Regions from separate parts of the Streptomyces sp. NPDC014861 genome, predicted to be linked through region 3. Evidence: riboswitches for the same ligand, from Rfam matches in the RefSeq annotation. Region 3 holds a riboswitch; each other region holds the start of a gene.
What was found. Region 3 has a riboswitch for cobalamin ahead of metE (5-methyltetrahydropteroyltriglutamate--homocysteine S-methyltransferase). Riboswitches for the same ligand answer to the same signal wherever they lie in the genome.
Positions count from the first base shown of each region.

Region 1: it holds a riboswitch for cobalamin, as region 3 does, so the genes downstream of both, ACF1BN_RS37630 (energy-coupling factor ABC transporter permease) here and metE (5-methyltetrahydropteroyltriglutamate--homocysteine S-methyltransferase) in region 3, are expected to answer to the same signal.
Region 2: it holds a riboswitch for cobalamin, as region 3 does, so the genes downstream of both, cobN (cobaltochelatase subunit CobN) here and metE (5-methyltetrahydropteroyltriglutamate--homocysteine S-methyltransferase) in region 3, are expected to answer to the same signal.
Region 4: it holds a riboswitch for cobalamin, as region 3 does, so the genes downstream of both, ACF1BN_RS04245 (ABC transporter substrate-binding protein) here and metE (5-methyltetrahydropteroyltriglutamate--homocysteine S-methyltransferase) in region 3, are expected to answer to the same signal.

Region 1 is NZ_JBIBWV010000044.1:148-7,722, forward strand. Features, by position in the region: gene ACF1BN_RS37600 (IS630 family transposase) at 386-1,447, opposite strand; gene ACF1BN_RS37605 (hypothetical protein) at 2,037-2,219, opposite strand; gene ACF1BN_RS37610 (hypothetical protein) at 2,332-2,943, opposite strand; gene dhaK (dihydroxyacetone kinase subunit DhaK) at 3,792-4,784, shown strand; gene dhaL (dihydroxyacetone kinase subunit DhaL) at 4,792-5,418, shown strand; gene ACF1BN_RS37625 (PTS-dependent dihydroxyacetone kinase phosphotransferase subunit DhaM) at 5,415-5,822, shown strand; cobalamin riboswitch at 6,014-6,208, shown strand; gene ACF1BN_RS37630 (energy-coupling factor ABC transporter permease) at 6,237-6,932, shown strand; gene ACF1BN_RS37635 (energy-coupling factor ABC transporter substrate-binding protein) at 6,932-7,282, shown strand; gene cbiQ (cobalt ECF transporter T component CbiQ) at 7,289-7,575, shown strand, end outside.
Region 2 is NZ_JBIBWV010000012.1:174,201-181,775, forward strand. Features, by position in the region: gene ACF1BN_RS23795 (ABC-F family ATP-binding cassette domain-containing protein) at 1-716, shown strand, start outside; gene cobN (cobaltochelatase subunit CobN) at 713-4,336, opposite strand; cobalamin riboswitch at 4,376-4,511, opposite strand; gene ACF1BN_RS23805 (cobalamin biosynthesis protein CobG) at 4,591-5,841, shown strand; gene ACF1BN_RS23810 (precorrin-8X methylmutase) at 5,844-6,479, shown strand; gene ACF1BN_RS23815 (precorrin-2 C(20)-methyltransferase) at 6,509-7,575, shown strand, end outside.
Region 3 is NZ_JBIBWV010000003.1:371,534-379,108, forward strand. Features, by position in the region: gene ACF1BN_RS08320 (malate synthase A) at 1-989, opposite strand, end outside; gene metE (5-methyltetrahydropteroyltriglutamate--homocysteine S-methyltransferase) at 1,172-3,496, opposite strand; cobalamin riboswitch at 3,666-3,889, opposite strand; gene ACF1BN_RS08330 (SpoIIE family protein phosphatase) at 4,083-6,479, shown strand; gene ACF1BN_RS08335 (PP2C family protein-serine/threonine phosphatase) at 6,550-7,575, opposite strand, start outside.
Region 4 is NZ_JBIBWV010000002.1:91,194-98,768, forward strand. Features, by position in the region: gene ACF1BN_RS04220 (nicotinate phosphoribosyltransferase) at 1-546, opposite strand, end outside; gene clpS (ATP-dependent Clp protease adapter ClpS) at 648-962, shown strand; gene ACF1BN_RS04230 (DUF2017 domain-containing protein) at 962-1,543, shown strand; gene ACF1BN_RS04235 (amino acid permease) at 1,862-3,289, shown strand; gene ACF1BN_RS04240 (Mov34/MPN/PAD-1 family protein) at 3,366-3,791, shown strand; cobalamin riboswitch at 3,777-3,911, shown strand; gene ACF1BN_RS04245 (ABC transporter substrate-binding protein) at 3,951-4,925, shown strand; gene ACF1BN_RS04250 (FecCD family ABC transporter permease) at 4,922-5,983, shown strand; gene ACF1BN_RS04255 (ABC transporter ATP-binding protein) at 5,980-6,777, shown strand; gene ACF1BN_RS04260 (putative leader peptide) at 6,822-6,938, shown strand; gene ACF1BN_RS04265 (MoaD/ThiS family protein) at 7,032-7,310, shown strand; gene ACF1BN_RS04270 (PLP-dependent cysteine synthase family protein) at 7,316-7,575, shown strand, end outside.

The sequences.
Region 1 (7,575 bases), on a different contig from region 3:
CCGCCCGTCGAGCTCGAACGGCTGTGCGGTGCTCTTGAGTCGGGGTCCGCCAGGGTCAACGGCTTGCTCACGCTGCTCGTCCAGCGCAGCGACCAGACCGAAAAACCGACGCTGCCTTCGATCGTCGCCCTCGTCGACGTCGGCACCGCCGTCCTCGCCCTGTACGAACGCACCGCCAGATGAACCGCACCCCCGTCCGGCTGCATGCCGGGCGGGATCTTCCGTCGGTCCGGGCTACGCGGCAGCGGCTCGTGCTCTCGGCCGTCCCGCCACGCCACCACCCCGGGATCAACGAGCAGCCTGTCGGCATCGGGCAGTCCCGCCCACCGCAAGAACTCATCACTCTCCGTCCTCATGCACCGACGGCCCGGTGCACAACTATTGATCAGAAACTCATGGGGTTCTCGTCCAGGACGTAGCGGACGTGTGGGCCGCCGAAGTAGCCGCGGACGATGTGGGGCTGGCGCTGTCGTCTGCGGAAGAAGCGGCGGGTTTCGGCGGCGAGTTCGGCCTGGTCGCGGGCTCGGTGCTGCTTGGGCAGGCTGTGCTTGAGGTCTGCGTTGACCAGCTCGTCGGGGTTCAGCTCGGGCGAGTACGGCGGCAGGAAGTGCAGCTCGACGTCGTCGGGATGGGCGGCGAGCCAGTCGCGGACCTTCTTGGAGCGGTGGGCGGAGTGCCCGTCGACCACGAGATGGACCTTGTGGTCGAAGTGGCCGGCGAGCCGGTCCAGGAAGCGGCACATCACCTCGGCGGTGAAGCTCTCGGTGAAGACCATGAAGTGCATCCGGCCCTTGGTACTGATCGCCGACATCGCGTTCACCGAGAACCGGTTCCCGCTCCGCCGCACCACGGGCGTCCTGCCCTTCTCACCCCACGTGCGGCCGGTGACCTGGTCGGACCGAATGCCGACCTGGTCGGCGAAGAGGATCTCGCCGCCGTCCTTCTTCGCCTTCGCGCGGATCTTCGGCCACGTCTCCTGATGCCAGCGCGCCACAGCCTCGGGGTCCTGCTCGATGGCTCGCTTGTCGGGGCGCTGGAAGGACAGTCCCCACCGCTTCAGGTACTTGCCCACCCCCACCTCGGTCAGCCGCACCCGGTACAGCTTCGCGATGAGGTCGCCCACCAGCCGCCGTGTCCACAACTGCCCGGAAAGCCCCACGTCACAGGGCCGGTGATCGAGGACCGCCTGCCGCACCACGGCCTGCTCCGCCTCCCCGAGCACCTGATGCACCCCGACCGGCTTGCCACGCGGACGCATCACCAGCGCCTCCCGCCCGCCGGCCAGCCACTTCGCCCACCAGCCGTCAACCGCCTTCAGCGACACCCCGAACACCGCCGCCACGTCCTCACGGTCCCGCCCCGCCACCAACGCGGCCACCGCCCGCAGCCGCAGGGCCTCCTGCGCCGACGGCGACAGATGCCGCGCGTCCCCCACCAGATCGCTCACACCCACCCAACGACCCAGAACCCAAACCGTTTCGGATCAATATCGGATGTCGGGTCCATCGTGGACGCCGAATTCGCGGTCAGGCCAACAGATCTTCAGGCTGCTGCGCGGGCTCCGGGCTGCTGTTGACGCAGAGGGGGTGCCAACTTGAGGTTCAATTGATGGCAAATTCGATCCATGTCAGAATCCAGACTGGGATCCGACAAAGCGATATCAGCAACGGGGTTCTCCGGAAGAGCGTCCAGCGCCCTTTCATACAGAGTCACACAAAAGGAGCCTCTTCTTTCCGAGCTACTCCGACCAAAAAGCCCGTCGAGCAGTACGGGCTTCGAGCTCCCCAGTACTCGCGCGTTCCCACGTCGATAGTGCAGATACATCTCCCGCGACCACCGTTCGGACATGACATGATCTCCGTCAAAGATCGCGCCATTCCCTCCACAGCGTGCGAGCCAGCCCGACCGGAGATCCAGCAGAGATAGCGGTCTAGCGAGTTGAAATATCACCAGGTGAGGGTCGCCGCGATTCCGATTCACTCGAACCGGGAAACACTCCAACAGGCATGTAGCCAGGATGGAGCAATCAGGATGCTCTACTGCGCCGTAGAAGATTCCGTGCCGAGAATAATTACAGCGTATCGGCGGAGGATGGTGATCGAATCTACCTTTTCCGGGTAGTGCGCCATATGTGCGAAATCTATTCCACGCACCAGGATGATCGCCGCCACTGCTGTAATTTCGCCCGACGAAATGATGGGCTTCAAGAACGTGAACATCTTCTGGAAGCAGAGGTGTTGTGAACTTCGAACGCTTGGGCACGGGGAGCGTTTGACTCATGGCAGCCACCCGATGCATTCGACTATCTCTAGCAGGGCTTTAGGATCTCTCTTAGCCTGGAGCCACTCCAGGGGCGTCGCCGACCTCCCATCGATGTCGAGTGAAGGGGTCAGGTCCCGTCATCAGGTCAACGAACTCTAGAGGATGAAGATCTTCCGGTAGCGCTTGGACAATTGGAGCCAGACCGTAAAGTATGCCTCCTTCATGGACCTGGAGTCTGGGAATCCTCTGCTTGCCACGCTCACCGAAGGCGTAGAGATGCCTCACTCCAACAAGAGACCTGATATGGCTCACCGAGCTCCCGACCTCTTGCGCAAATTCAGACTCCGAAAGCGATGACGCGGATAGCTGTGAGTACTCTAGCGCCGCATTTAGCGTCGGGCTTTCACCAGCCGAGACAGGCGCTCCGCCTCCGAGCATTCCTGCCGCCGCCAGGGGTATCAGTGTCTCGCGCCCCGCCGACGACTCTGAATGCTCGGGGATCTCGTTTGCCACCGTTTCCAACCAGCCGACAAATTCATCGCCGTTCATTCCCATGCGCTCCACGACCTTTTCCAGGCGGTGCATGTTTTGCTGGAGGGTGAGCGCTATCAATGACGACGTTTTCGCGACCTCAGTAGCTGCACGGCCAGCGGCCTCGATAGTGGCTTCGGCGGCCTGCACGAACAGAAGAATGGCACTGCTATCTCTTTGACCTGGGCCCAAGAGGTCAGCATCGACCGCGTTTGCTGCTTCCTCGGCTGCCGCTTGGGCAGCGACCATTGCTTCAGAGGCAGTTCTGCTGCTTGACCCTATGGGCCCTCGGGCGGGTAGCGGCATGTGACCAGACTCCGTTCATCCCTTATCCAGCATCTCCCGCACCGAGCTTCGGCGGCAAACGGTCTCCTAGACCCCGCCCTCAAATGGATCTTGCCCAGATCGGGAACGACACCAGGCTGGCCGCCGCCTCGTAGGGGGAGGTGGTCTTGTTCGCCAAGCTGACCGCGGCCGGCCGGCGGGCCGGCACGCCGACCAGGCGAGCGACCCCGACCCACCGGTCGTGCGCCTGGCCCTCTGATCGGCCGACGCTTGGCGAGCGGAGGGCTCGACTCGACCGTCGGCGAGTATCACGCCTACTTCCGAATGCTGCTCGACGGCGGCATGCAGCGGAGTCCATCTGTCACATGGTCAGGGGCAGTACGACAGCTGGGGCTTCGGGAGGGCCGTGCACGCCTACCGCGGCGACCACTCTCCCATCGGCCAGTTCAGCTAGGCCGGCGAACCCGCGACGCACCGGTGCGCGTCCGCACGCTCGCGTCGATAATCGCTCCATGATGCGCATTCGCAAAGAGCGTCTCCCGCCGCCCTCGCCTGATAGACCATCAGGAAAGTCAGCATTAAGTCAGCATCAGTACCGCGCGGAGCCGCCCCCAGACGCCAGGAACCGCCAAGATCAACAATGCGACTCCCCCATCCTGACCTGCAAAAACCCTACTCAGCGGCTTGGCTGCTAATCTCACTTGGAGGTATCCATGAGGATGCTGATCAATGTGCCCGAGACCGTCGTCGCCGATGCCTTGCGCGGGCTGGCCGCCGCGCATCCCGAGTTGACCGTGGACGTGGAGCGGCGGGTGGTGGTGCGCAGGGACGCGCCGGTGGCCGGGAAGGTCGCGCTGGTGTCGGGGGGCGGTTCGGGGCACGAGCCGCTGCACTCGGGGTTCGTGGGGCCGGGGATGCTCGACGGGGCGTGTCCCGGGGAGGTGTTCACGTCGCCGGTGCCGGACCAGATGGTGCGGGCCGCGGCGGCGGTGGACAGCGGGGCGGGGGTGCTGTTCGTGGTGAAGAACTACACGGGTGACGTGCTGAACTTCGAGATGGCCGCCGAACTCGCCGAGGACGAGGGCATCCAGGTCGCCCGGGTGCTCGTCGACGACGACGTGGCCGTCACCGACAGCCTGTACACGGCGGGGCGGCGCGGGACCGGGGCGACGCTCTTCGTGGAGAAGCTGGCCGGTGCGGCGGCCGAGGAGGGCGCCCCGCTGGAGCGGGTGGAGGCGCTGGCCCGGCGGGTGGTCACGCGGTCGCGGTCGTTCGGGGTCGCGCTGGGCGCGTGCACCACGCCCGCGAAGGGCAGCCCGACCTTCGACCTTCCGCCCGGGGAGCTGGAGCTGGGTGTCGGCATCCACGGCGAGCCGGGGCGGGAGCGGCGCGGGATGATGACCGCCCGGGAGATCGCCGAGGTCGCCGTCGACGCGGTCCTCGACGACCTGCGGCCGTCGGATCCGGTGCTGCTGCTGGTGAACGGCATGGGGGCGACGCCGCTGCTGGAGCTGTACGGCTTCAACGCGGAGGTGCGGCGGGTCCTCGACGCGCGCCGGGTGCCGGTGGCGCGGACGCTGGTCGGGAACTACGTGACCTCGCTGGACATGGCGGGGTGCTCGGTGACGCTGTGCGCCGCGGACGAGGAGCTGCTGCGGCTGTGGGACGCGCCGGTGTCGACGGCCGCGCTGCGCTGGGGCCGGTGAGCGGGCGATGACGGAGACGTACGGCGCCGCGTTCGCGGTGCGCTGGATGCGGGCGGTCGCGGCGGCGGTGGAGCGGGAGGCCGGGCGGCTGACCGAGCTGGACGCGGCGATCGGCGACGCGGACCACGGCGCCAATCTGCGGCGCGGCTTCGCCGCCGTCGCCGACGCGCTGGCGAAGGAGCCGCCCGCGACCCCGGGCGCGGCCCTCACGGCCGCCGGAAGGCAGCTGATCTCCACGGTGGGCGGGGCCTCGGGGCCGCTCTACGGAACGCTGCTGCGACGGGCCGGCAAGGCGCTCGGCGACGGCGGGGAGGTCACGCGGGCCGAGCTCGCGGACGCGCTCGCGGCCGGGGTCGCCGCCGTCGGACAGCTCGGCGGAGCCGTACCGGGTGACAAGACGATGCTGGACGCGCTGACCCCCGCCGTGGCCGCGCTGCCGGAGTCCTTCGCCGCGGCGCGCGCCGCGGCCGACGAGGGGGCGCTCGCGACCGTGCCGTTGCGCGCCCGCAAGGGCCGGGCCAGTTATCTCGGGGAGCGGTCGGTCGGCCATCAGGATCCGGGGGCGACCTCCTCGGCGTTGCTGTTCGCCGCGCTTGCGGAGGCGGCGGGGACGGGAGAGGGGGCGGGCCGATGAGCGGGGGCAGGGTCGGGATCGTGCTGGTCTCGCACAGCGGTGCCGTCGCGGAGGCGGTCGCCGACCTGGCCCGGGGGCTCGCCGGCGGCGGCGACCTGGCGCCGGTCGCGGCGGCGGGCGGCGGACCCGGCGGGGGGCTCGGCACCAGCGCCGACCTGATCGCCGAGGCCGCGAAGGCCGTCGACGCCGGCGCCGGGGTGGCCGTCCTGGTGGACCTGGGCAGTGCCGTGCTCACGGTGAAGGCGCTCCTCGCCGAGGGCGACGAGCTTCCGGAGGGCACCCGGCTCGTGGACGCGCCCTTCGTGGAGGGCGCGGTGGCCGCGCTGGTGACGGCGAGCGCCGGCGGGGACCTGGACGCGGTCGCGGCGGCGGCCTCGGAGGCGTACGCCTACCGCAAGGTCTGACGCGCGCGGGAAGCGGGGCGCCCCGGCCGGGTTCCACTCCGCCGGGGCGCCCTCGTCCGAGCAGCAGCAACGCACTTGGACACGTCCACGCTAGTGCGGGGGTCCGACAACGGGTCCCGACGGCGCCGGGCCCCGGGAGATGTCCGAGCGCGAGTGACCGACCCCGCATTGTGATGAGGCAGGTCAACACACTAATGTCGCACCGCCTTGGTGTTCGGGAAACCGGTGCAGTACCGGTGCGGCCCTCGCCACTGTGATCGGGAGGTCCGGCTCCATCCCCTCGGGGAAGCCACTGTTCCGCCGCGGGAGACCGTCGCGGGATGGGAAGGCGGAGTCGGGCGTCATGACCGTCAGCCAGGAGACCGGCCAGGGCGCGTTGTCCATCCACGAGGTGCTGGAGAGGGTCTCCCGATCATGCATATCGCCGAGGGGTATCTGCCCCCCGTCCATGCGGCCGCCTGGGGCGTCGCATCGGCCCCGTTCGTCATCCACGGCGTCCGCGCGCTCACCCGCGAGGTGCGCGCCAACCCCGAGTCCACGCTGCTGCTCGGCGCCGCGGGCGCCTTCACGTTCGTCCTTTCCGCGCTCAAACTGCCTTCGGTGACGGGCAGTTGCTCCCACCCGACCGGCACGGGACTGGGCGCGATACTGTTCCGGCCGCCGATCATGGCGGTCCTCGGCACCATCACGCTCCTCTTCCAGGCGCTGCTGCTCGCCCACGGCGGGCTGACCACGCTGGGGGCGAACGTCTTCTCGATGGCGATCGTCGGCCCCTGGGCGGGATACGGCGCCTATGTGCTGCTGAAGCGGTCCGGGGCGCCGCTGATGGTGAGCGTCTTCTTCGGCGCCTTCGTCGCCGACCTGTCCACCTACTGCGTGACCAGCGTCCAGCTGGCCGTCGCCTTCCCCGACCCGGGCAGCGGCATCGCGGGCTCGCTCGCGAAGTTCGGCTCCATCTTCGCGGTGACGCAGATCCCGCTCGCCGTGAGCGAGGGCCTGCTGACCGTGCTGGTGGTGCGGCTGCTCATGCAGTCGAGCAAGGGTGACCTGCTGCGTCTCGGCGTGCTCGGCCGGACGGAGTCGAAGCGACGCGAGGAGGCGGCGGCGTGATGAGCCGGAACGCGAAGATCAACACCCTGCTGCTGGCGCTCGTGGCGGCGCTGGCGGTGCTGCCGCTGGTGCTGGGGCTCGGCGACCACAAGGAGGAGCCGTTCGCCGGCGCCGACGCGGAGGCCGAGACGGCGATCACCGAGATCCAGCCGGACTACGAGCCGTGGTTCAGCCCGCTCTACGAGCCGCCGTCCGGTGAGATCGAGTCGGCGTTGTTCGCCCTCCAGGCGGCCCTCGGCGCCGGTGTCCTCGCCTACTACTTCGGCGTGCGGCGCGGGCGCCGGCAGGGCGAGGAGCGGGCGGCGGCCCGTGAGGAGAGCGGCGCCTCCGGCGCGGGCGCGGACGCGTAGCCGCGGATGCTGCCGATCGACGCGGCGGCGCACGGCAGTCGCTGGCGCCGCCGCCATCCGGCGGAGAAGGCCGCGCTCGGATTCGGTCTGACCCTGTGCGCGGTGTGTCTGCCGCCGTGGCCGGGGGCGCCCCTGGTCGCGGCGGCGACGCTCGCCGTCCTGCTCGGCCCGGCCGGTGTGCCGGGCCGGCAGCTGTGGCGGGCCTTCCGGATCCCGCTGGGCTTCTGCGTCACCGGCGCCGTCCCGCTGCTGTTCGCGGTGGGCGGGCCCGGTGGCGCCGTGGCCTGGGCTCC
Region 2 (7,575 bases), on a different contig from region 3:
GCGGCGCCGGTGCCTTCCGGGCCCGGTCACGGGCGCACGGGGCGATGAGCAGGATCCGCGCCGCGCGCGAGCGGCTGGCCCGGCTCACCGAGCACCCGGTGCCGCCGCCGCCCGAGCCGCTGCGCTTCCGCGCGGACCTGGCGGAGGCGGGCGAGGGCGCGGCCGTGGAGCTGACCGGGGCCGGGGTCGAGGGGCGCCTCGCGCCGGTCACCCTGCGCCTGGAGCCGGGCGAGCGGCTGCTCGTCACCGGGCCCAACGGCGCGGGGAAGACGACCCTCCTCAGGGTCCTGGCGGGTGAACTCGCCCCGGACGCGGGCACCGTGCGGGCGCCGCGCCGGACCGGGCTGCTCCGGCAGGACACGGCGTCGCCCACCGACCCCCGTACGGTCGGCGAGGCCTTCGGCGAGGGCCGCGAGGACGAGCTGCTCTCCCTGGGGCTCTTCGCCGCACGGGACCTGAGCACCCCGGTGCGCCTGCTGTCGGTGGGCCAGCGCCGCAAGCTGGAGCTGGCCCGGCTCGTGACGGCGCCGGCGGACCTGATCCTCCTCGACGAGCCGACCAACCACCTGGCCCCGGGTCTCGTGGAGGAGATCGAGGCCGCGCTCGCCGGCTACCGGGGCACGCTGGTGATCGTCAGTCACGACCGCAGGCTCCGGCGGGGCTTCGCGGGCCGGCGCCTCGAACTGGCCCCGGCCCGGGCCCTGGCCAGGATCTAGTCCTCGCCCTCGGTTCCTTCGAGGTCGCCCTCCGTCTCCAGGAACACCTGGCGCAGGGCGGCCAGGGTCTCCGGGTCCGGCTTCTCCCACATGCCGCGCGACTCGGCCTCCAGGAGGCGTTCCGCGATGCCGTGCAGGGCCCAGGGGTTGGCCTCCTTCAGGAAGGCCTGGTTCGTCTCGTCGAGGACGTACTCCTGGGTGAGCCTGTCGTACATCCAGTCGGCGACGACGCCGGTCGTGGCGTCGTAGCCGAAGAGGTAGTCGACGGTCGCGGCCAGCTCGAAGGCGCCCTTGTAGCCGTGGCGGCGCATCGCCTCGATCCAGCGCGGGTTGACCACCCGGGCGCGGAAGACCCGGGAGGTCTCCTCCACCAGGGTCCGGGTGCGGACGGTCTCCGGGCGGGTCGAGTCGCCGATGTACGCCTCGGGGGCGGTGCCGCGCAGCGCGCGGACGGTCGCGACCATGCCGCCGTGGTACTGGAAGTAGTCGTCCGAGTCGGCGATGTCGTGCTCGCGGGTGTCGGTGTTCTTCGCCGCCACCGCGATCCGCTTGTACGCGGTCTCCATCTCGTCGCGCGCCGGGCGGCCCTCGAGCCCCCGGCCGTAGGCGTACCCGCCCCACACCGTGTAGACCTCGGCGAGGTCGGCGTCGGTGCGCCAGTCCCGCGAGTCGATCAGCTGGAGGATGCCGGCGCCGTAGGTGCCGGGCCGGGAGCCGAAGATGCGGGTGGTGGCCCGGCGTTCGTCGCCGTGCTCGGCGAGGTCGGCCTGGGCGTGGGCGTGGACGTGGTTGGACTCGGCGGGCTCGTCGAGGCCCGCGACCAGCCGGACGGCGTCGTCGAGGAGGCCGATGACGTGCGGGAAGGCGTCCCGGAAGAAGCCGGAGATGCGCAGGGTGACGTCGATGCGCGGGCGGCCCAGCTCCTCCAGGGGGATGGGCTCCAGGCCGTTGACGCGGCGGGACGCCTCGTCCCACAGCGGGCGGACGCCGAGCAGGGCCAGCGCCTCGGCGACGTCGTCGCCGGCGGTGCGCATGGCGCTGGTGCCCCACAGGGAGAGGCCGACCGAGGTGGGCCACTCGCCGTTGTCGGTGCGGTACCGCTCCAGGAGGGAGTCGGCGAGCGCCTGGCCGGTCTCCCAGGCGAGCCGGGACGGCACGGCCTTCGGGTCGACGGAGTAGAAGTTCCGGCCGGTCGGCAGCACGTTGACCAGGCCGCGCAGCGGGGAGCCGGACGGGCCGGCCGGGACGAAGCCGCCGTTCAGGGCGTGCACGGCGTGGCCCAGTTCGTCGGTGGTGGCGGCGAGGCGCGGCACGACCTGCTCACAGGCGAAGCGCAGCACGTCCCGGACCTCCTGGCCGTACGCGGCGGCGACCTCCGCGACCGCGTCCGCCGACCAGCCGGCGGCCTCCATCGCCTCGACCAGCGCGCGGGCCTTGGCCTCCGCCTCGTCGGCGCCGGTGCGGGTCGCGGCGGACTCGTCCAGGCCGAGGGCCTCGCGCAGACCGGGCAGGGCCTGCGTGCCGCCCCAGATCTGGCGGGCGCGGAGGATGGAGAGGACCAGGTTGACCCGGGCCTCGCCCTCCGGGGCGCCGCCGAGGACGTGCAGGCCGTCGCGGATCTGGGCGTCCTTGACCTCGCACAGCCAGCCGTCGACGTGCAGCAGGAAGTCGTCGAAGCCGTCGTCGTCGGGCCGCTCCGCCATGCCGAGGTCGTGGTCGAGCTTGGCGGCCTGGATCAGGGTCCAGATCTGGGCGCGGATCGCGGGCAGCTTCGCCGGGTCCATGGAGGAGATCTGCGCGTACTCGTCGAGCAGCTGCTCCAGGCGCGCGATGTCGCCGTACGAGTCGGCGCGGGCCATCGGCGGGACGAGGTGGTCGACGAGGGTGGCGTGGACGCGCCGCTTGGCCTGGGTGCCCTCGCCCGGGTCGTTGACGAGGAAGGGGTAGACGAGCGGCAGGTCGCCGAGGGCCGCGTCGGGGCCGCAGGCGGCGGAGAGGCCGGCGTTCTTGCCGGGCAGCCACTCCAGGTTGCCGTGCTTGCCGAGGTGGACCATGGCGTCGGCGCCGAAGCCGCCGTCCTCGGCGCGGGCCGCGATCCAGCGGTAGGCGGCGAGGTAGTGGTGCGACGGCGGGAGGTCCGGGTCGTGGTAGATCGCGATCGGGTTCTCGCCGAAGCCGCGCGGCGGCTGGATGAGGACGAGCAGGTTCCCGCGGCGCAGGGCGGCGAGGACGATGTCGCCCTCCGGGTTACGGGAGCGGTCGAGGAACATCTCGCCGGGGGCCGGGCCCCAGTGCTCCTCGACCTGCTCGCGCAGCTCGGCCGGGAGTTCGGCGTACCAGCGCCGGTAGTCCGCGGCCGGGATGCGGACCGGGTTCCTCGCCAGCTGCTCCTCGGTGAGCCACTCCTGGTCGTGGCCGCCGGCCTCGATCAGGGCGTAGATCAGCTCGTCGCCGTCGCCGGAGACGAGGCCGGGCAGGTCGGCCTCGGGGCCGAAGTCGTACCCCTCGGCGATCAGCCGGCGCAGCAGGGCGACGGCGGAGGCGGGGGTGTCGAGGCCGACGGCGTTGCCGATGCGGGAGTGCTTGGTGGGGTACGCGGAGAGGACGAGCGCCAGCTTCTTCTCGGCGTTCGGGATGTGCCGCAGGCGGGCGTGGCGGACGGCGATGCCGGCCACGCGGGCGGCCCGCTCGGCGTCGGCGACGTAGGCGGGCAGGCCGTCGGCGTCGATCTCCTTGAAGGAGAAGGGGACGGTGATGAGGCGGCCGTCGAACTCGGGGACGGCGACCTGGCTGGCCGAGTCCAGCGGCGACAGGCCCTCGTCGTTCTCCTCCCAGGCGGCGCGGGAGCCGGTGAGGCAGAGCGCCTGGAGCACCGGCACGTCGAGCGAGGCGAGCGCGCCCGCGTCCCAGGCCTCCTCGTCGCCGCCGGCCTGGGCGGCGGCCGGCTTGGTGCCGCCGGCGGCGAGGACGGTGGTGACGACGGCGTCGGCACCGCGCAGGACGGCGAGCAGCTCCTCCTCGGGGGCGCGCAGGGAGGCCACGTACAGCGGGAGGGGGCGGGCCCCGGCGTCCTCTATCGCGTCGCAGAGGGCGCCGACGAAGGCGGTGTTGCCGCTCATGTGGTGGGCGCGGTAGTAGAGCACGGCGATCGTCGGGCCGGGCGCGTCCTTCGCGGCGCGCTCCAGCGGGCCCCAGGTGGGGGCGGCGGCCGGGGACTCGAAGCCGTGGCCGGTGAGGAGCACGGTGTCGGAGAGGAAGCGGGCCAGCTGCTCCAGATTGGCGGGGCCGCCGTGGGCGAGGTAGGCGTGCGCCTCGGTGGCGACGCCGATCGGCACGGTGGAGGCGGCCATCAGCTGGGCGTCGGGGGCCTGTTCGCCGCTGAGGACGACGACCGGCTTTCCGGTGGCGAGGACGGCGTCGAGGCCCTCCTGCCAGGAGCGGACGCCGCCGAGGAGGCGGACGACGACGAGCTCGGCGCCGTCGAGGAGACCGGGGAGGTCGCCGAGCGGGAGCCGGGAGGGGTTGGCGAAGCGGTACGCGACCGGGCCCTCGGGCGCGGCGGCGTTCGCCGCTCGGGCGCTGAGCAGGTCGGTGTCGGAGTGCGACAGCAGCAGGAGCATGGCGAGCTCAGGCCTTCCTCGGGGTTGTCCGCGCCCCGGGTGGTCGTATGGACGGCGGGGGAGTTCCTGACTCACCCGGGCCGTCGCCGGCTCGGGCTCACAGTGGCGGGACCGCGCCGGATTCTCACCGGGCTTCCTCCCCGGGGTCCTGGGACCCCATGCCGCTCTGCATAGTAGATCGTGAGGTCGGCGGGCCGGAGAGGGCCGGGGAGTCGGCCGGATCACACTCGGTGGCCGCCCGGTTTCCCGTGGGTATGCTCGCCGCCATGCCGCCGACCCCGCCCAGCCCGCCCGAAGCGGGCGAACCTCGCATACGGGACCGAGGCGACGCGTGCCCGGGGGCGCTCCGGCTGCACGCCGCCGCCGACGGTTTCCTCGCCCGACTCCGACTCCCCGCAGGACGTTTGACGAGGCATCAGCTCTCGATCCTGGCCGACGCGGCCGAGGAGCTCGGCGACGGCAGCCTCTCCGTCACCTCGCGCGGCAACGCCGAGCTGCGCGGGCTGGCCGAGGGCTGCGGCGGCCGGCTCGCCGCGCTCCTCGACGACGCGGGACTGCTGCCCTCCCCCACCCACGAGCGGGTCCGGAACATCGTCGCCTCCCCGGCCTCGGGACTCGACGGACTCGGCCACGCCGACGTGCAGTTGTGGGCCCGGGACCTGGACGCGGCGCTCTGCGCGGAGCCCCGCGCGGCGGCCCTCTCCGGCCGCTTCCTCCTCGTCCTCGACGACGGACGCGGCGACGTCACCGGCCTCGGCGGCGATGTGACCTTGGTCGCAGGCCCGGGCGGCGCCGCGCTCCTCGCGGCCGGCTCCCGCGCCTTCCGGCTGACCGCCGCCGACGCCGTGCCCGCCGCGCTCGCCTGCGCCCTCGCCTTCCTCGACGCCGCCGAAGCGGCCGGCACCGGCGCGTGGCGCCCGCGCGAGCTCCCGCCCGGGCACCTCCCGGACTGGGCCGGCGCCCTGGCCCGCGCGGGGATCACCGCGGAGCCCGTACCCCTCTTCGTTCCCCCGTCGGCGCCGCCGCCCGCCCCCGGCCCGCTCGGTGACCGCGCCCTGCACGTCCTCGCCCCCCTCGGCCGGCTGACCGCCGACGCACTGCGGGCGCTCGGCGAGGGCGCGGACGAGGTGCGGCTCACCCCGTGGCGCGGCGTCGTCGTGGTCCTGGCCGCCCCGGAGGCGGGATCCGGCCGGCTCGCCGCGCTCGCCGCCCTCGGCCTGATCACCGACCCCGCCGACCCGGGCACCGGCGTCACCGCCTGCACCGGGACGCCCGGCTGCGCCAAGTCCCTCGCCGACGTGCGGGCGGACGCGGCGCGCGCGCCCGGCGGGCCGCTGCCCGTGCACTACTCCGGCTGCGAGCGCCGCTGCGGACACCCGCACGGCCCGCGGATCGAGGTCACGGCCCGGGACTCCGACACCTATCTGCTGGACGGCGCGCCCGTCCCCCGTACCGCCCTGGCCCAGGCCGTCGCGGCGGCCCGTACCCGATCGATGGAGAGCTGAGGATGTACGAGTACGAGAAAGACGGCGCCGAGATCTACCGCCGTTCCTTCGCCACGATCCGCGCCGAGGCGGACCTCGCCGCCCTGCCCGCCGACGTCGCCACGGTCGTCGTCCGCATGATCCACGCCTGCGGCATGACCGACCTCGTCCGGGACATCGCGTACTCCCCCGCGGTCGTCTCCCGCGCCCGCGCCGCCCTCCAGGCCGGCGCCCCCATCCTCTGCGACGCCCAGATGGTCGCCTCCGGCGTCACCCGCAAGCGGCTGCCCGCCGACAACGAGGTGCTCTGCGCGCTCTCCGACCCGGCCGTCCCCGCGCTCGCCGCCGAGCTGGGCACCACCCGCTCCGCCGCCGCCCTCGAACTCTGGCGGGACCGCCTCGAAGGCTCCGTCGTCGCCATCGGCAACGCCCCCACCGCCCTCTTCCACCTCCTGGAGATGATCGCGAAGGGCGCGCCGAAGCCCGCCGCCGTCATCGGCATCCCCGTCGGCTTCATCGGCGCCGCCGAGTCCAAGGACGCCCTCGCCGCCAACGACCTCGGCCTCGACCACCTCGTGGTCCGCGGCCGGCGCGGCGGCAGCGCCATCACCGCCGCCGCCCTCAACGCCCTCGCGCACGAACCGGAGATCCAGCAGTGACCGATGTGAAGGGCCAGGGGAAGGACCACGTGAAGGGCAAGCTGTACGGGGTCGGCCTCGGCCCCGGCGACCCGGACCTCCTCACCCTCGCCGCCGTGAAGGCCATCGCCGGGGCAGACGTCGTCGCCTACCACTCGGCCCGGCACGGGCGCTCGATAGCGCGCTCCATCGCCGCGCCCCACCTGCGCGAGGACCACGTCGAGGAGCGGCTGATGTACCCGCTCACCGTCGAGACCACCGACCACCCCGGCGGCTACCGGGGCGCCCTCGACGACTTCTACGAGGAGGCCGCGGCCCGGCTCGCCGCCCACCTCGACGCGGGCCGCACGGTCGCCGTCCTCGCCGAGGGCGACCCGCTCTTCTACGGCTCCTACCAGCACATGCACAAGCGGCTCGCGCACCGCTACGACACCACCGTCATCCCCGGCGTCACCTCCGTCAGCGCCGCCGCCGCCCGCCTCGGCGAGCCGCTGTGCGAAGCCGAGGAGGTCCTGACGATCGTCCCCGGCACCCTCCCCGAGGACGAGCTGACGGCCCGGCTCGCCGGCACCGACTCGGCCGTCGTCATGAAGCTCGGCCGCACCTTCCCCGCCGTGCGGCGCGCCCTGGAGCGGGCGGGCCGGCTGGACGACGCCCGGTACGTGGAGCGGGCCTTCATGGCGGGCGAGCGGACCGAGCGCCTCGCCGACGTCGCCCCGGAGTCCGTCCCCTACTTCTCCGTCGCCGTCCTCCCCTCCCGTATCGACCGCGAGAACCCGGTCCGCGAGCGGGGCGAGGTCACCGTCGTCGGCACCGGACCGGCCGGCGCGCCCTGGCTGACCCCCGAGTCGCGCGGCGCGCTCGTCAACGCCGACGTGCTCGTCGGCTACACCACCTACCTCGACCGGGTCCCGGTGCTCCGCCCCGGCCAGATCCGGCACGGCTCCGACAACAAGGTCGAGTCCGAGCGGGCCGAGTTCGCCCTCGACCTGGCCCGGCGCGGCCACAAGGTCGCGGTCGTCTCCGGCGGCGACCCGGGCGTCTTCGCCATGGCCACCGCCGTCCTGGAGGTCGCCTGCGAGCCGCAGTACGCGGACGTCTCCGTACGGGTCCTCCC
Region 3 (7,575 bases):
CCGGGTGGGGGAGGCGTGGTGGGCCCGCCGATCGCGTGCGCCCCGCGCCGGTGGCAGGTGCGGACGAGGAGCTCGTCGTAGGCGCGCAGGAAGGGCGCGGTCGGGGTGAGGTCCGTGCGGTCGGGCAGCAGGAACCTGGCCCGGTGCCCGAAGGTCCTGACCAGACTGAACAGGTAGCCCCAGCGGTCGGCGCCGAGCCCCGCGCTGTGTTCGCGGAGTTCGTAGAGGATCTCCTCCATCTCGAACGCGGCCGTGACCGTCTCGATGACGGCGGTGGCCCTCACGCTGCCGTGCGGGACGCCCAGCAGGTCCTGGGCGAGGAGGAACACGTCGTTCCACAGCCGGGCCTCGTACCGGCTCTCCAGCTCGGGGAGGGAGAAGCGGGGGCCGGCGCCGGTGGGGACGAGCCGCTCGGCGCAGTGGAAGAAGTACAGGCCGAAGTCGACCAGGGAGGCCGACAGGGGGCGCCCGTCGATCGTGAGGTGTTCCTCTTCGAGGTGCCACCCCCGGGGGCGGACCATGACGGACGGGAGACCGCGACCGGGCACGTGCCGTTCGCCCGCCAGGGCGCTGATGTCGAGCAGGACCAGCTGGCCGCCCACGACATCGGCCCAGGGCGCGCCGGTGGTCTCCCCGAAGTCCGCCGTCCAGACCGGGGCGCCGGACGTGAGGGCTTCCGCCGCCGCGCGGGCTGTGGGCGCCGTGACGAGCTCGACCCGCCGGTCGGCCGGTCCCGGTGCGGGCGGGGCGACGCGCCAGTGGGGGTCGTCCCGGACCGCGGAGGTGGCGCGGGGGAAGTCCAGCGGCGATCCCGAGGCCAGGCGGTCCGCGCGGTCGCGGCGCGCGGTGAGGAGCTCCCGGCGGCGGCGCGAGAACGCCCGGTCGAGCCGGGCGAGGAACTCCAGAGCCTCGGGTGTGAGGATCTCGTCGTGGCGGTCGCCCGGAGGACCGGTGACCGTGACGCGGGGCGTCGGTGTGTGGGTGGGCATGCTGTGTGTCTCCGAGAAGGGCTGCGTGCACGGGTCCCGGGCCGCCGGTCCCGTCGTCGTTCCGGACGTGCGCGCCGCTCAGCCCCTGGGCTGCCGGGACGGGGTCCGCCTGTCGCTCCGGGGGTCGTCGGCTCCTCGGCCCGGGGCCGGACAGCGTGCTGTCCGGCCCCGGGCCAGGGGCGTCAGCCGTTGTCGGCCGTCAGTTCCGCGCGGACCGTGCGGGCCGCGGCGACCAGGTTCTCCAGGGAGGCCCGGGTCTCGGTCCAGCCGCGGGTCTTCAGGCCGCAGTCGGGGTTGACCCACAGCCGCTCGGCGGGGATGGCCTCCAGGCCGGTACGGAGCAGCTCGGCCGCCTCCTCCGTGCCGGGGACGCGGGGCGAGTGGATGTCCCAGACGCCCGGGCCGGCCTCGCGCGGGTAGCCGTGCTCCGCCAGCTCTCCGGCGACCTGCATGTGCGAACGGGTGGCCTCCAGGCTGATGACGTCGGCGTCGAGGTCGTCGATGGCCTGGACGATGTCGCCGAACTCGGCGTAGCACATGTGGGTGTGGATCTGGGTGTCGGGCCGGACTCCGCTGGTCGTGAGGCGGAACGACTCGGTGGCCCAGTCGAGGTAGGCGGCGTGGTCCTCGGCCCGCAGGGGCAGGGTCTCGCGCAGCGCGGGCTCGTCGACCTGGATGACCGAAGTGCCCGCGGTCTCCAGGTCGTTCACCTCGTCGCGCAGGGCGAGGGCGACCTGGCGGGCGGTGTCGCCGAGCGGCTGGTCGTCGCGGACGAAGGACCAGGCGAGCATGGTGACCGGGCCGGTCAGCATGCCCTTGACCGGCTTCGCGGTCTGCGCCTGGGCGTAGGTCGTCCAGCGCACCGTCATCGGGGCGGGGCGGGAGATGTCGCCGGCGAGGACCGGCGGGCGGACGTAGCGGGTGCCGTACGACTGGACCCAGCCGTGCTGGGTGGCGAGGTAGCCGTCCAGCTGCTCGGCGAAGTACTGCACCATGTCGTTGCGCTCGGGCTCGCCGTGCACGAGGACGTCGATGCCGGTCTTCTCCTGGAAGGCGATGACCTCGCGGATCTCGTTCTCGATCCGCTCGTCGTAGCCGGCCGCGTCGATCCGGCCGGCGCGCAGGTCGGCGCGGGCGACGCGCAGCTCGTCGGTCTGCGGGAAGGAACCGATCGTGGTGGTCGGGAGCACCGGCAGGCCCAGGTGGGCGCGCTGGGCCACCGTGCGCCGGGCGTACGGCTGCGAGCGGCGGCCGTCGGCCTCGGTGACGGCCGCGGTGCGGGCGCGGACGGCCGGGTCGTGGGTGAGGGCGGAGCCGGCGCGGGAGGCGAGGTCGGCCCGGTTGGCGGCCAGTTCGTCGGCGATGGCCTCGGTGCCCTCGGAGAGACCGCGGGCGAGGGTGGCGATCTCGGCGGCCTTCTGGCGGGCGAAGGCCAGCCAGCGCCGGACCTCGGGGTCGATGTCGGTCTCGACGGAGGCGTCGATCGGGACGTGGAGCAGGGAGCAGGACGCCGCCACGTCGACCCGGTCGGCGAGGCCGAGCAGGGTACCGAGGGTGGCCAGGGACTTCTGGTGGTCGTTGATCCAGATGTTGCGGCCGTTGACGACACCGGCGACGAGACGCTTGCCGGGCAGGCCGCCCACGGCGGCGAGGGCGTCGAGGTTGGCGGCGGCGGAGTCGGTGAAGTCGAGCGCGAGGCCGTCGACCGGGGCGGCGGCGAGGACCGGGAGCGCGTCGCCGAGGCGGTCGAAGTAGGAGGCGACCAGGAGCTTGGGCCGGTCGGTGGCGCCGCCGAGTTCGCGGTAGGCGCGGGCGGCCGCGTTCAGTTCGGCCGGGGTGCGGTCCTGGACGAGGGCGGGCTCGTCGACCTGGACCCACTCGGCGCCGGCGGCACGCAGGTCGGCGAGGACCTCGGCGTACACGGGGAGCAGCCGGTCGAGCAGGGTGATCGGCTCGAAGTCGGCGTCGACGCCGGGGGCGGGCTTGGCGAGCAGCAGGTAGGTGACCGGGCCGACGAGGACCGGGCGGGCCGTCCGGCCCTCGGCGAGGGCCTCCTTCAGCTCGGCGACCTGCTTGGCGGAGTCGGCGGTGAAGACCGTGTCGGGGCCCAACTCGGGGACGAGGTAGTGGTAGTTGGTGTCGAACCACTTGGTCATCTCCAGCGGCGCCACGTCCTGGGTGCCGCGCGCCATGGCGAAGTAGCCGTCCAGGGCGTCGGCTGCGACCGCCTCGCGGTGGCGCTCGGGGACGGCGCCGACCATCACGGAGGTGTCGAGGACGTGGTCGTAGTACGAGAAGTCGCCGGTGGGCACTTCGGTGATGCCGGCGTCGGCCAGCTGCTGCCGGCTCGAACGGCGCAGGTCGGCAGCGGTGGCGCGGAGGGCGTCGGCGGAGACGCGGCCCTTCCAGTAGCCCTCGATCGCCTTCTTCAGTTCACGGTTCCGACCCTGGCGGGGGTAGCCGTGGACGGTGGCCTGTGCTGCCGCGGCTGCGGACTTCGTGGTCACGGAGACTCTCCTTCGCGAGTTGTGCCCAGATCGACGTCCCGGTGAGGGGACGCGGACGCGAAGGTGACGAGGGAGCGCACGGACCTCGCCGTGAGGAAACATCACGACGGCCGTTCGCTGTCTACGCCGACCCGCCCACGAGGTCACCGGAACTTCCGTACGCGGAACGGTCCGCGTACGGGCAACGGGCAGGTCTTCGGACTCGCGGGCAAGCCGGCCTCGTCCGAGGCAGGCACCTAGTGGCCGTCGCTTCCCAGGACCTCACGGTCCCAGTGCTGATGACGGCGGTCGTTCCCGCTCACCGCTGCGGGGCAGTCCCGGATTCCCACCGGGTTCCCTCTTACGACGCATCCCGCCTGGCGGACGGGGCGAACCAGCTGCCCGGTCAGAGTAGAGGCCGGAATCGTCGAGCGGCGAGGGTTATCCGCCATTCGGACGGTGGAATGAGACATTCCCCCTCCGGGGGGCTGTCCCACTCCCCGGCGGTCACCGGATACGGCACGTGGGTGGGCGGGCGGATGGGGACGGGGGCGAGTGCGGGCCGAGCGCCCGCGCGGGCGGGACCGCTCGGAAGGATGATGGGACCATGGAAGGGCTACCTTTCACCCCTCCCGCGGGGGCGGACGACGGTGGGCGGCTCGGTCCGCCCCCGGCCGCGTTCGCCCTGCTCGCCGCGGACGGGGTGCTCGTGGGGTGGAGCCGTGAGGCCGAGGCCCTCCTGGGGTATCCCGCCGCGCGGGTGGTGGGGCGCCGGGCGGCCGATCTGCTCGTCGCCCCGCCCTCCGACCGCGCCGGGGTCGAAGAGCGGCGGCCGGACCGATGGCCGCGGTTCGACGGGACCCGCAGCGCCGTCGTGGACGTGCGCCACCGCGCCGGACACACCGTGCGACTGGCGGTGACCCTGCGTCCGCTGATCCCCGGCGCCCACGGGGACACCGGCGGCCGTGCTCCCTCCGCGGTCCTCATGGCGGCCGAGCTGGAGGAACTGCGCTGGTGGGAGACCCGGCAGGCGATGCTCCAGGGGCTCGTGACCCAGTCACCGGTGACCCTGACCATCTACGGCCCCGGCGCGCGCCTCCTGTGGGCCAACGCGTCCAGTGTCCGGGAGCTCGGCGGCGACCTCACCGCGTCACTGGGCCGCTCCATGACCGAACTCTTTCCCGGCGACGTCCTCACCGCCCAGCATCCGGTGGATCCCGAGGAGTTCGTCCAGCAGATCCTCGAGACCGGTGAGCCGGTCATCGACGTGCGCTTCCGCGGCCGCGCCCCGGCCGACCCGCGCCGCGAGCGCGTCTGGTCCTCCTCCTACTTCCGGCTCGTCGACGGCCGGGGAGAACCGGTGGGGGTGTGCGAGCAGTCCATCGACGTCACCGACCACCACCGTGCGCAGCAGCGCCTCGCCCTCCTCGCGGAGGCCGGTGCGCGGATCGGTGCCTCGCTCGACCCGTCCGGAACGGCGGCGGAGCTCGCGAGGACCACCGTGCCGCGCTACGCCGACGCCGTGCTGGTCGACGTGGCGGCGGAGGTGCTCGCGGGGGAGGAACCCGGAGCCGCTGCGGCAGGGGACCTCGTCCGCGTGGCCGCGTCCGGCGAGGAGGCGTCGAGGGTGGGCGAGCGGGTCTCGTACGGTCCCGGATCGTCGCAGGCCGAGAGCCTGGCCGAGGGCCGGGCGACCGTGGACGACCGGGTCGCGCCGACCCGGCTGTACGTCCCGCTGATCATGAGGGGGCGGCCCCTGGGCCTCGTCACCTTCGCGCGGGGCGACGACTCGGAACCCTTCGACGACGGCGACCGGGCGGTGGCCGAGGAGCTGGCGTCCCGGACCGCCGTGTGCATCGACAACGCCCGGCGCTACCGCCGGGAACGCACCGCCGCCTTCATGCTCCAGCGCAGTCTGCTGCCACGGTCGCTGCCCGAGCTGAGCGCGGTCGAGACGGCCAGCCGCTACCTGCCCGCCGACAGCCACCTCGGCTCCGGCGGCGACTGGTTCGACGTCATCCCGCTCTCCGGCGCGCGGGTCGGCCTCGTCGTGGGGGACGTCGTCGGCCACGGCCTCGGCGCCGCCGCCACCATGGGGCGACTGCGCGCGATGGTGCGCACCCTGGCGGAGCTGGACCTCACGCCCGACGAACTCCTGGCCCGGCTGAACGACCAGGTCGGACGGGAAAGGTCCGACCAGAACGTGAAGGGCCCGGACGGCGGCGGCGCCGTCGGGGCGACGTGCGTCTACGGGATCTACGACCCGGCGTCCCGGACGAGCACCTGGGCGGCGGCGGGGCACCTGACCCCGGCGGTCGTGCGGCCGCACGCCGCCGCCGGCTTCCTCGCCCTGCCGCCGGGGCTGCCGCTGGGCGTGGGGCGGCTCCCGTACGAGAGCGCGGAGGTGGAACTCCCCGCCGGAAGCCTGGTCGTGCTGTTCACCGACGGCCTGGTGGAGGCCCGGGGACAGGGCGTCGACGCGGGCCTGGGCCGCCTGGCGGCCGTCCTCGGGGAGCGGCGGGGATCGTCGGCGGACCTGCTGTGCGCCGAGGTCGTCGCGGAGCTGGTGCGGGACCGGGTGCGGGACGACGCCACGCTGCTCGTCGTGCGCACCCGTGCGCTGGACGCACGCCAGGTCGCGCACTGGGAGCTGCCCTCGGACCCCGCGCTCGTCGCCCGCGCGCGTGCGATGGCCGCGGAGCAGCTGGAGCGGTGGGGTCTGGACGACCTGGCCTTCACCACGGAGCTGGTGGTCAGCGAACTGGTCACCAACGCGATCCGGCACTCCTCCGGCCCGATCGGTCTGCGTCTGATCCGGGACCGTTCCCTCATCTGCGAGGTCTCCGACTCCCAGCACACCTCCCCGCACGCCCGTCACGCCGGCAACGACGAGGAGGGCGGACGCGGCCTGTTCATGGTCGCCCAGCTCACCGACCACTGGGGCACGCGGTACATGCCGACGGGCAAGACGATCTGGGCGGAACAGGCCCTGCCCGTGCCGTGACGCCCGCCCACGGCCCCGCCCACCGCCCGTCCTTTCCCCGTCGCCCACCGTCAGCCGGCCGGGCGCCGGCTCACGGCGCGCGCAGCCGTACGGCCAGCGCGGCGATGTCGTCGTCGAGGCTGCCCTTGCTGTGGCGGAGCAGATCGTGGTGCAGGGCCGTGAGCAGATCACGGGGAGGCGTCCGGGGCTGCCGGCGCATCCACGCCGTCAAGGGGAAGAACTCGCCGTCCCGGGCACGGGTCTCGGCGATCCCGTCCGTGTACAGCAGGAGGAGCTCTCCGGGGGCGAACTCGAAGGTGTCCGCGCGGTACTCCCCGCCGATCAGCTCCGCGAGGCTGAGCAGCGGCGACGGAACGGACGGTTCGAGGATCCGTACGCTCCGCGAGGCGTGGACCAGGGGCGGGGGGTGTCCGCAGTTGACGATGGTGATGCGGCCTGCCCGCCTCGGGACCTCGACGAGCAGCGCGGTGGCGAAGCGCTCCATCGGGGCCTCGGGCGGATGGTCGGCGTTGTGCCGGGCGCAGCTGGCGTCGAGTCTGCGGGCGACGTCGGCCAGGGACGGTTCGCCGTGCGCCGACTCCCGGAAGGCGTTGACGATCGCCGCGGCGGCCCCCACGGCCGGCAGGCCCTTGCCGCGTACGTCGCCGATGAGCATCCGTACCCCGTAGGGGGTGTCCACCACCTCGTAGAAGTCCCCGCCGATTCGGGCTTCCGCCGCGGCCGCGAGGTACAGCGACTCGATCTCGACGTTCCGGAAGCGGTGCGGCAGGGGCCGCAGCACCACCTGCTGGGCCGCGTCGGCGACGAGCCGGACCTGGAAGAGGGTGCGCTCCCGTTTGAGCCGGACATGGCTTCCGTAGGCGGCGGCCACGGTGACCGCGACGATCCCGCCGCACGTCCACCACGTCCCCAGGTCGGGGAAGACGAAGCTGAGGCCGATCATCAGGAGGAGGCAGACGGTTCCGAGCAGGACCGTCGGGAGGACCGGCCACATGGCGGCGGCCAGTGCCGGCGCCGCGGGCAGGAGGCGGCTGAACGCCATTTCCGGCGGAGTGGCGTAGGCCAGGCCGGCGATCACGACGGTCAGAATCACCGG
Region 4 (7,575 bases), on a different contig from region 3:
GGCGGCGCGGGAGGCGGCGACGGCGGCCAGCTCGTGGGTGCGGCGGGCGCCCATCTCGATCAGGCGCCGCCCGCCGGCCGCCGCCGACATCCGGGAGGCGGCCGCGGCGATGGCCGAGTCGTGGTTGAGGATCGAGAGGATCACCGTCTCCAGGAGCACGCACTCGGCGAAGGAGCCCTCGACGCGCAGCACGGGCGAGCCGGGGAAGTACACCTCCCCCTCGGGGTAGCCCCAGATGTCGCCGGAGAAGCGGTAGCCGGCGAGCCATTCGAGGGTCGGCTCGTCGACGATCGACCGCTCGCGCAGGAAGCCGAGGACGGCCGGGTCGAATCGGAAGTTCTCGACGGCGTCCAGCACCCGGCCGACGCCGGCGAGGACGCCGTACCGCCGTCCCTCCGGCAGCCTCCGGGTGAAGACCTCGAAGACGGAGCGCCGGTCGGCGGTGCCGGCCCGGAGGGCCGCCTGGAGCATGGTGAGCTCGTACTGGTCGGTGAAGAGCGCGGTCGACGGCACGTCCACCGGGAGCCCAAGGTCCGCAGCGTTCATGCCGACGATGCTAGCGCAGTATTCGTCAGTTTGACGAATACTGCGCCGGGCGACCTCTCCGCGGTGGCCCGTTTGTGCGACGGGGGGGCCCGGGTGGCAGCATGGGACGAGTGAGCATCGCGCCTATCGAGATCGAACGGACCGAGTCGGCCGAGGAGGTCTCCGCGGTCGTCGAGCCCGACGTCCCCTGGGTCACCCTCGTGCACAACGACCCGGTGAACCTGATGAGCTATGTCACCTACGTCTTCCAGTCGTATTTCGGTTATTCGAAGGACAAGGCGCACAAGCTGATGCTCGACGTGCACCACAAGGGCCGCGCGGTGGTCTCCAGCGGCACCCGCGAGGAGATGGAACGGGACGTGCAGGCGATGCACGGCTACGGACTGTGGGCGACCCTCACCCAGGACCGCGGCTGATGGCCGGCCACTTCGAGGCCGTCCCGGGCGGCGGAGCGGCCGTCGCCCTCGACGAGGTCGAGGTCTCCATCCTGCGCTCCCTCTCCGTCCAGCTCCTGGAGCTGATCGGGCCGGGCGACGAACCCGAGGCGGACGCCGACCCGCTCGCCGCGCTCTTCGCCGAGGGCCCCAGCGAACCCCCGTCCGATCCGGCCCTGCGCCGGCTCTTCCCCGACGCGTACGGGGACGACACCGAGGAGCTGCGGGCCGCCGCGGCCGACTTCCGCCGCTTCACCGAGAACGACCTGCGGGCCCGCAAGCGGGAGGACGCCCTCGCGGTGGTCCGCGCCTTGGACGGGCTGAGCAGCGAGGGGCCGGAGGACTCCGCCCTCCTGAAGCTGACCCCGGACGAGTCGCGGGCCTGGCTCGGCACGCTGAACGACCTGCGGCTGACCATCGCCACCCGGCTCGACATCACCGAGGACGAGGAGAGCGAGCGGCTCTACCGGCTGCCGGACAGCGATCCGCGCAAGCCGATGGTGATGGCGTACCTCTGGCTCGGGGCGCTCCAGGAGTCACTGGTCGAGACGCTGATGTCCTGACAGGTGCCCGTCACCGGGTGTTCGCTCAGCGGACGCTCAAATCCGGATAACGAACTCGTTATCTGAGCGAACACCTTGCCGTCTTGTATCCCTCTTGTCCGTATTTTTTTGTGGTGCGCGCCACACCCAACTCCGTCGATCACCGCCCGGCCCGTGATAAATCTTCACGACCACTCGGGCACGCCACCCCTGTTCCCGAGGGCGCCCCAGCCGGCTGACCGCCGGTGGCACTCCATCCATATCCGGGGGGATCAGGACCTGATCCGCAGCAGACGCACTCGATGTCGCGCGGATCAGCATGGAGAAAGGCGCACCACCATGACCTCAGTGCAGGTCGACAAGCAGCACGACGGCACCGACGGGGCCGTGGACGGCGGCGAGGGCTACCAGCGTGGCCTCGGCGCCCGCCAGATCCAGATGATCGCCATCGGCGGCGCGATCGGCACCGGGCTCTTCCTCGGCGCCGGCAAGGCCATCCACAAGGCCGGCCCCAGCCTCATCCTGGCGTACGCGATCGCCGGTCTGGTCATCTTCTTCATCATGCGGGCCCTGGGCGAACTGCTCATGTACCGACCGGTGTCGGGCTCCTTCGCGGAGTACGCCCGCGAGTTCGTCGGCCCCTTCGCCGGCTTCGTCACGGGCTGGACGTACTGGCTCTTCTGGGTCGTCACCGGCATCACCGAGGTCACCGCCGCGGCCACCTACATGACGTACTGGTGGGACATCCCGCAATGGATCTCCGCCCTCGTCTTCACCGTGATCCTCTACGGCGCCAACCTGATCTCCGTGAAGCTCTTCGGCGAGCTGGAGTTCTGGTTCTCCATGGTCAAGGTCACCGCCATCATCGGCATGATCCTGATCTGCGCCGGCATCCTCACCGTCGGCTTCTCCGACGCCGGTGACACCGCCACGGTGGCCCACCTCTGGAACCAGGGCGGCTTCTTCCCCAACGGCGTCGGCTCCACGCTGATGACCCTGCAGATCGTGATGTTCGCCTTCCTCGCCGTCGAGCTCGTCGGCGTCACCGCGGGCGAGTCCAAGGACCCGAAGACCGTCCTGCCCAAGGCCATCAACACCGTGCCGTGGCGCATCGCCGTCTTCTACGTCGGCGCCCTGATCATGATCCTGTCGGTCGTCCCCTGGACCGAGTTCCAGCCGGGCGTCTCCCCGTTCGTCGCCGCCTTCGAGAAGATGGGCCTCGGCGTCGGCGCCGCCATCGTCAACTTCGTCGTGCTGACGGCCGCGCTCTCCTCCTGCAACTCCGGCATGTACTCCACCGGCCGCATGCTGCGCGACCTCGCGCTCAACGGCCAGGGCCCGAAGGTCTTCACCCGGCTCACCAAGGGCGGCACCCCGCTCCTCGGCCTGACCTTCTCCGCCGCGCTCATGCTCGTCGGCGTCTGGATCAACTACGTCGCCCCGGGCAAGGCCTTCGAGTACGTGGTCTCCTTCGCGACCATCTCCGGCATGTGGGCCTGGATCATGATCCTCGTCAGCCAGATCCGCTACCGCCGCAAGTGCGACCGGGGCGAGCTGCCCGAGTCCACCTTCAAGGCCCCCGGCGCCCCCTGGACGAGCTGGTTCGCGCTGCTCTTCATCGGCATGGTCATCGTGATGATGGGCATCGACGAGGGCGCCCGCGTCTCGCTCTACTGCGCCCCCGTCTGGGGACTGATCCTCACCGTGTCCTACCTGGTGCTCAAGGCCCGCAACCCCGAGGGCGCCGCCTTCGTCAAGCGCTCCTGACCAGCACCGTCTCGGCATCCGGGCCGTTCCGTACCATCCCTCGGTACGGGGCGGCCCGTCTGCTTATCCTGTCGGCATGCTGACCATCACCCGGGACCTGTACGACCGGATCGTGGAACACTCCCGCGCGGACCACCCCGACGAGGCCTGCGGCGTCGTCGCGGGGCCGGTCGGCTCGGGCCGCCCCGAGCGCTTCATCCCGATGCTCAACGCCGCCCGCTCGCCCACCTTCTACGAGTTCGACTCCGCCGACCTCCTCAAGCTCTACCGCGAGATGGACGACCGGGACGAGGAGCCCGTGATCATCTACCACTCGCACACGGCGACCGAGGCGTACCCCTCCCGCACCGACATCACCTACGCCAACGAGCCCGGCGCCCACTACGTGCTCGTCTCCACCGCCGACACCGACGCCGCCGGACCCTTCCAGTTCCGCTCCTACACGATCGTCGAGGGCGTCGTGACCGAGGAGGACGTCAAGGTCGTCGAGGCGTACGAGTAGTCTGGCCCCGACCTTCAGGGCGGCAGGAACCAGGAAGCCGGTGCGAATCCGGCGCGGTCCCGCCACTGTGACCACACCCCGTGTGGAAGCCAGGAACTGACCTGCCGCCTTCTCACCACCGATCGGGGACGTGGAAATCCCCGGAGGAGGCCCTTCGCCATGACCAGGCGCCCCCGGCTGCTCGCCGCCACCGCCCTGCTGCCCCTGCTCGCCGCCTGCGCCGGCCCCGCGAGCAGCGAGGACGCCGCGAAGCCCGCCCCCGGCTTCCCGTACACCGTCACCAACTGCGGCGAGACCACCACCTTCCAGGCCCCGCCGAAGCGCGCGGTCACCATGAACCAGCACGTCACCGAGATCCTCCTCGCCCTCGGCCTGGAGAAGTCCCTCGCCGGCACCGCCTACCTCGACGACGCGATCCTCCCCGCCTACAAGCGGGCGTACGACTCCGTCCCCGTGCTGTCGAAGGAGTACCCCTCCAAGGAGGCGCTGCTCGCCGCGAACCCCGACTTCGTCTACGGCGGTTACGCCTCCGCCTTCGACGCCAAGGACGGCCGCGGCCGCGACGACCTGGGCAGGGCCGGCATCACCACCCGCCTCAACAGCGAGTCCTGCCCCGCCGGCACCCCCTCCGTCGACGACCTCTACCGCGAGGTCACCGAGGTCGGCCGCACCTTCGGCGTCCCCGACCGGGCCGAGAAGTGGAACAAGGAGGCCCGCGCCACCGTCGCCGCCACCGAGAAGCGCCTCGGCGACCTCGACCCCGTCTCCGTCTTCGTCTACGACAGCGGCGACAAGACCGCCTTCACCGCCGGCGGCAAGGGCATCGGCAACGAGCTCATCAGCCGGGCCGGCGGCCGCAACGTCTTCGCCGACCTCCCCAAGGCCTTCGGCGACGCCGCCTGGGAGCAGGTCGTCGCCCGCAAGCCCGAGGTCATCGTCATCTACGACTACGGCTCCACCACCGTCGAGCAGAAGAAGAAGCGCCTCCTCGACGACCCCGCCCTCAAGGACGTCCCCGCGGTCAAGAACCGCCGCTTCGCCGTCCTCCCGCTCTCCGACACCGTCCTCGGCGTCCGCGTCCCGGCCGCCGTCGACAAGCTCGCCGCCCAGCTCCACCCGGCCGCCGGCCGATGACCGCCGTCGCCGCCGCCCCGGCCCCTCCGGCGGCGGCGACGCCCGGCCGGGGCCGGTACGCCCTCGTCGTCGCCGGGCTGCTCGCCGCCCTCGCCGCCGCCGTGCTCGGCTCCCTCGCGCTCGGCTCCGTACGGATCCCGCCCGGCCAGGTGCTCGAAGCCCTCACCGGGAACGCGGCCCCCTCCCCGTACCGCACCATCGTGCTCGACGTCCGGCTGCCCCGGGTGGTCCTCGGGATCGTGGTCGGCGCCGGGCTCGCGGTCGTCGGGACCGTCCTCCAGGCCCTCGTCCGCAACCGGCTCGCCGACCCCTTCCTGCTCGGGATCTCCTCCGGGGCCTCCACCGGCGCCGTCCTCGTCCTGGTCCTCGGCATCGGCGGCGGGCTCACCACCACCCTCGCCCTGCCCGCCGGGGCCTTCGCCGGCTCCCTCGTCGCCCTCGTCCTCGTCTACGCGCTGGCCCGCCGCGGCTCCACCATGACCGGCCCCCGGCTCGTCCTCGCCGGCGTCGCCGTCTCGTACATCCTCACCGCCCTCACCACCCTCGTCCTGGTCGCCGCCGCCCGCCCCGAGCACTTCCAGGAAGCCCTCTACTGGTCCTTCGGCGGCCTCGGCTCCGCCCGCTGGGACACCCTCGTGCTGCCCACCGTCGTCCTGATCCTCGGCACCGGCGTCCTGCTCGCCCTCGCCCGCCCGCTCGACCTGCTCCTCACCGGCGACGAGGGCGCCACCGTCCTCGGCCTCGACACCGGCCGCTTCCGCGCCGCCGTCTTCCTCCTCGCCTCCCTCGTCACCGCCGTGATGGTCGCCGCCAGCGGCGCCGTCGGCTTCATCGGCCTGATGGTCCCGCACGCCGCCCGCCTCCTCGTCGGAGCGCCGCACCGCCGGCTGCTGCCCGTCGCCGCGCTCGGCGGCGCCGTCGCCCTCGTCGTCGCCGACCTCGGCGCCCGCACCGTCGCCGCCCCCCAGGACATCCCCGTCGGCGTCCTCACCGCCCTCACCGGCGGCCCGCTCTTCCTCTGGCTGATGCGCCGACGTCCCGAAGGAGCCGCCCTGTGACCGGACTGCGCATCGAGGGCCTCTCGTACGAGCACCGGCTCCGCGACGCCCACCTCACCGCCCGCCCCGGCGAGACCGTCGGCCTCATCGGCCCCAACGGCAGCGGCAAGACCACCCTCCTGCGCTGCGTCTACGGCACCCTCGCCCCCACCGCGGGCCGCGCCCTGCTCGACGGCGCCGACCTGCGCGCCCTCGGCCCCAAGGCCCGCGCCCGCCGGGTGGCCACCGTCCCGCAGGACACCACCCTCGAATTCGAGGTCACCGTCCGCGAACTCGTCACCCTCGGCCGCTCCCCGCACAAGCGGTTCTGGGAGGGCGACACCGCCGACGACGCCGCCCGCACCGACGCCGCCCTCGCCCGCGTCGGCCTCACCGCGCTCGCCGACCGCGCCTACCCGACGCTCTCCGGCGGCGAGCGCCAGCGCGCCCTGGTCGCCCGCGCTCTCGTCCAGGAGCCCCGGCTCCTCGTCCTCGACGAACCGACGAACCACCTCGACATCCGCCACCAGATGGACGTCCTCGCCCTCGTCCGCACCCTGGGCACCACCAACCTCCTGGCGCTCCACGACCTCAACCTCGCCGCCGCCCACTGCGACCGGATCTACGTCCTCGAAGCCGGCCGGGTGGTCACCGGCGGAACCCCCGAGGAGGTCCTCACCCCCGAACTCCTCGCGGCCGTCTACGGTGTGGAAGCCGAGGTCGTCCCGCACCCCAGGACCGGCACCCCGACCGTCCTCTACATGCCCAGCCAGGCGGTCGGTCCGGCCCTCGGTCAGAAAACATCCAGCATCTGAGATCACATTCCGAAACCCGGACCGGGAATCGATACGATGACCGCATGGTTTCCCACGACGTGAGCGAAGAGACTCCGGGCAGCACCCTGCTCGTGGCACGCCTGCACGTCGACCTGTGCCGCCTCGCCAGCGCGATCTGTCCGTCCCGCGCTGCGCTCTGAGCGACCGGCCGAGCGCACCTCACGCACGACCCCCCTCCGCGCGGGGGCCCCAGCAGCGCGCCCACCACGTCACTTCCGACAGGAGCCCACGCCATGGCCATCGAGGTCCGCATCCCGACCATCCTCCGCACCTACACCGACGGCGAGAAGGCCGTCGCGGGCAGCGGCGCGACCCTCGCCGAGCTCTTCGCCGACCTGGAGACCCGCCACGCGGGCATCGAGGCCCGCATCGTGGACGGCGGCAAGCTCCGCCGCTTCGTCAACGTCTACCTGAACGACGAGGACGTCCGCTTCCTCGACGGCATCGACACCAAGCTGGCCGACGGCGACAGCGTCACGATCCTGCCGGCCGTCGCCGGCGGCATGGTCTGATCCACATGCGCTACGACTCCTCGCTGGCGGCGGTCGGCAACACGCCGCTCGTCCGCCTCCCCCGGCTCTCGCCCTCGGACGACGTCCGGATCTGGGCGAAGCTGGAGGACCGCAACCCGACCGGCTCGGTCAAGGACCGCCCCGCGCTCCACATGATCGAGCAGGCGGAGAAGGACGGCCGCCTCACCCCCGGCTGCACCATCCTGGAGCCGACCAGCGGCAACACCGGCATCTCGCTCGCCATGGCCGCCAGGCTCAAGGGCTA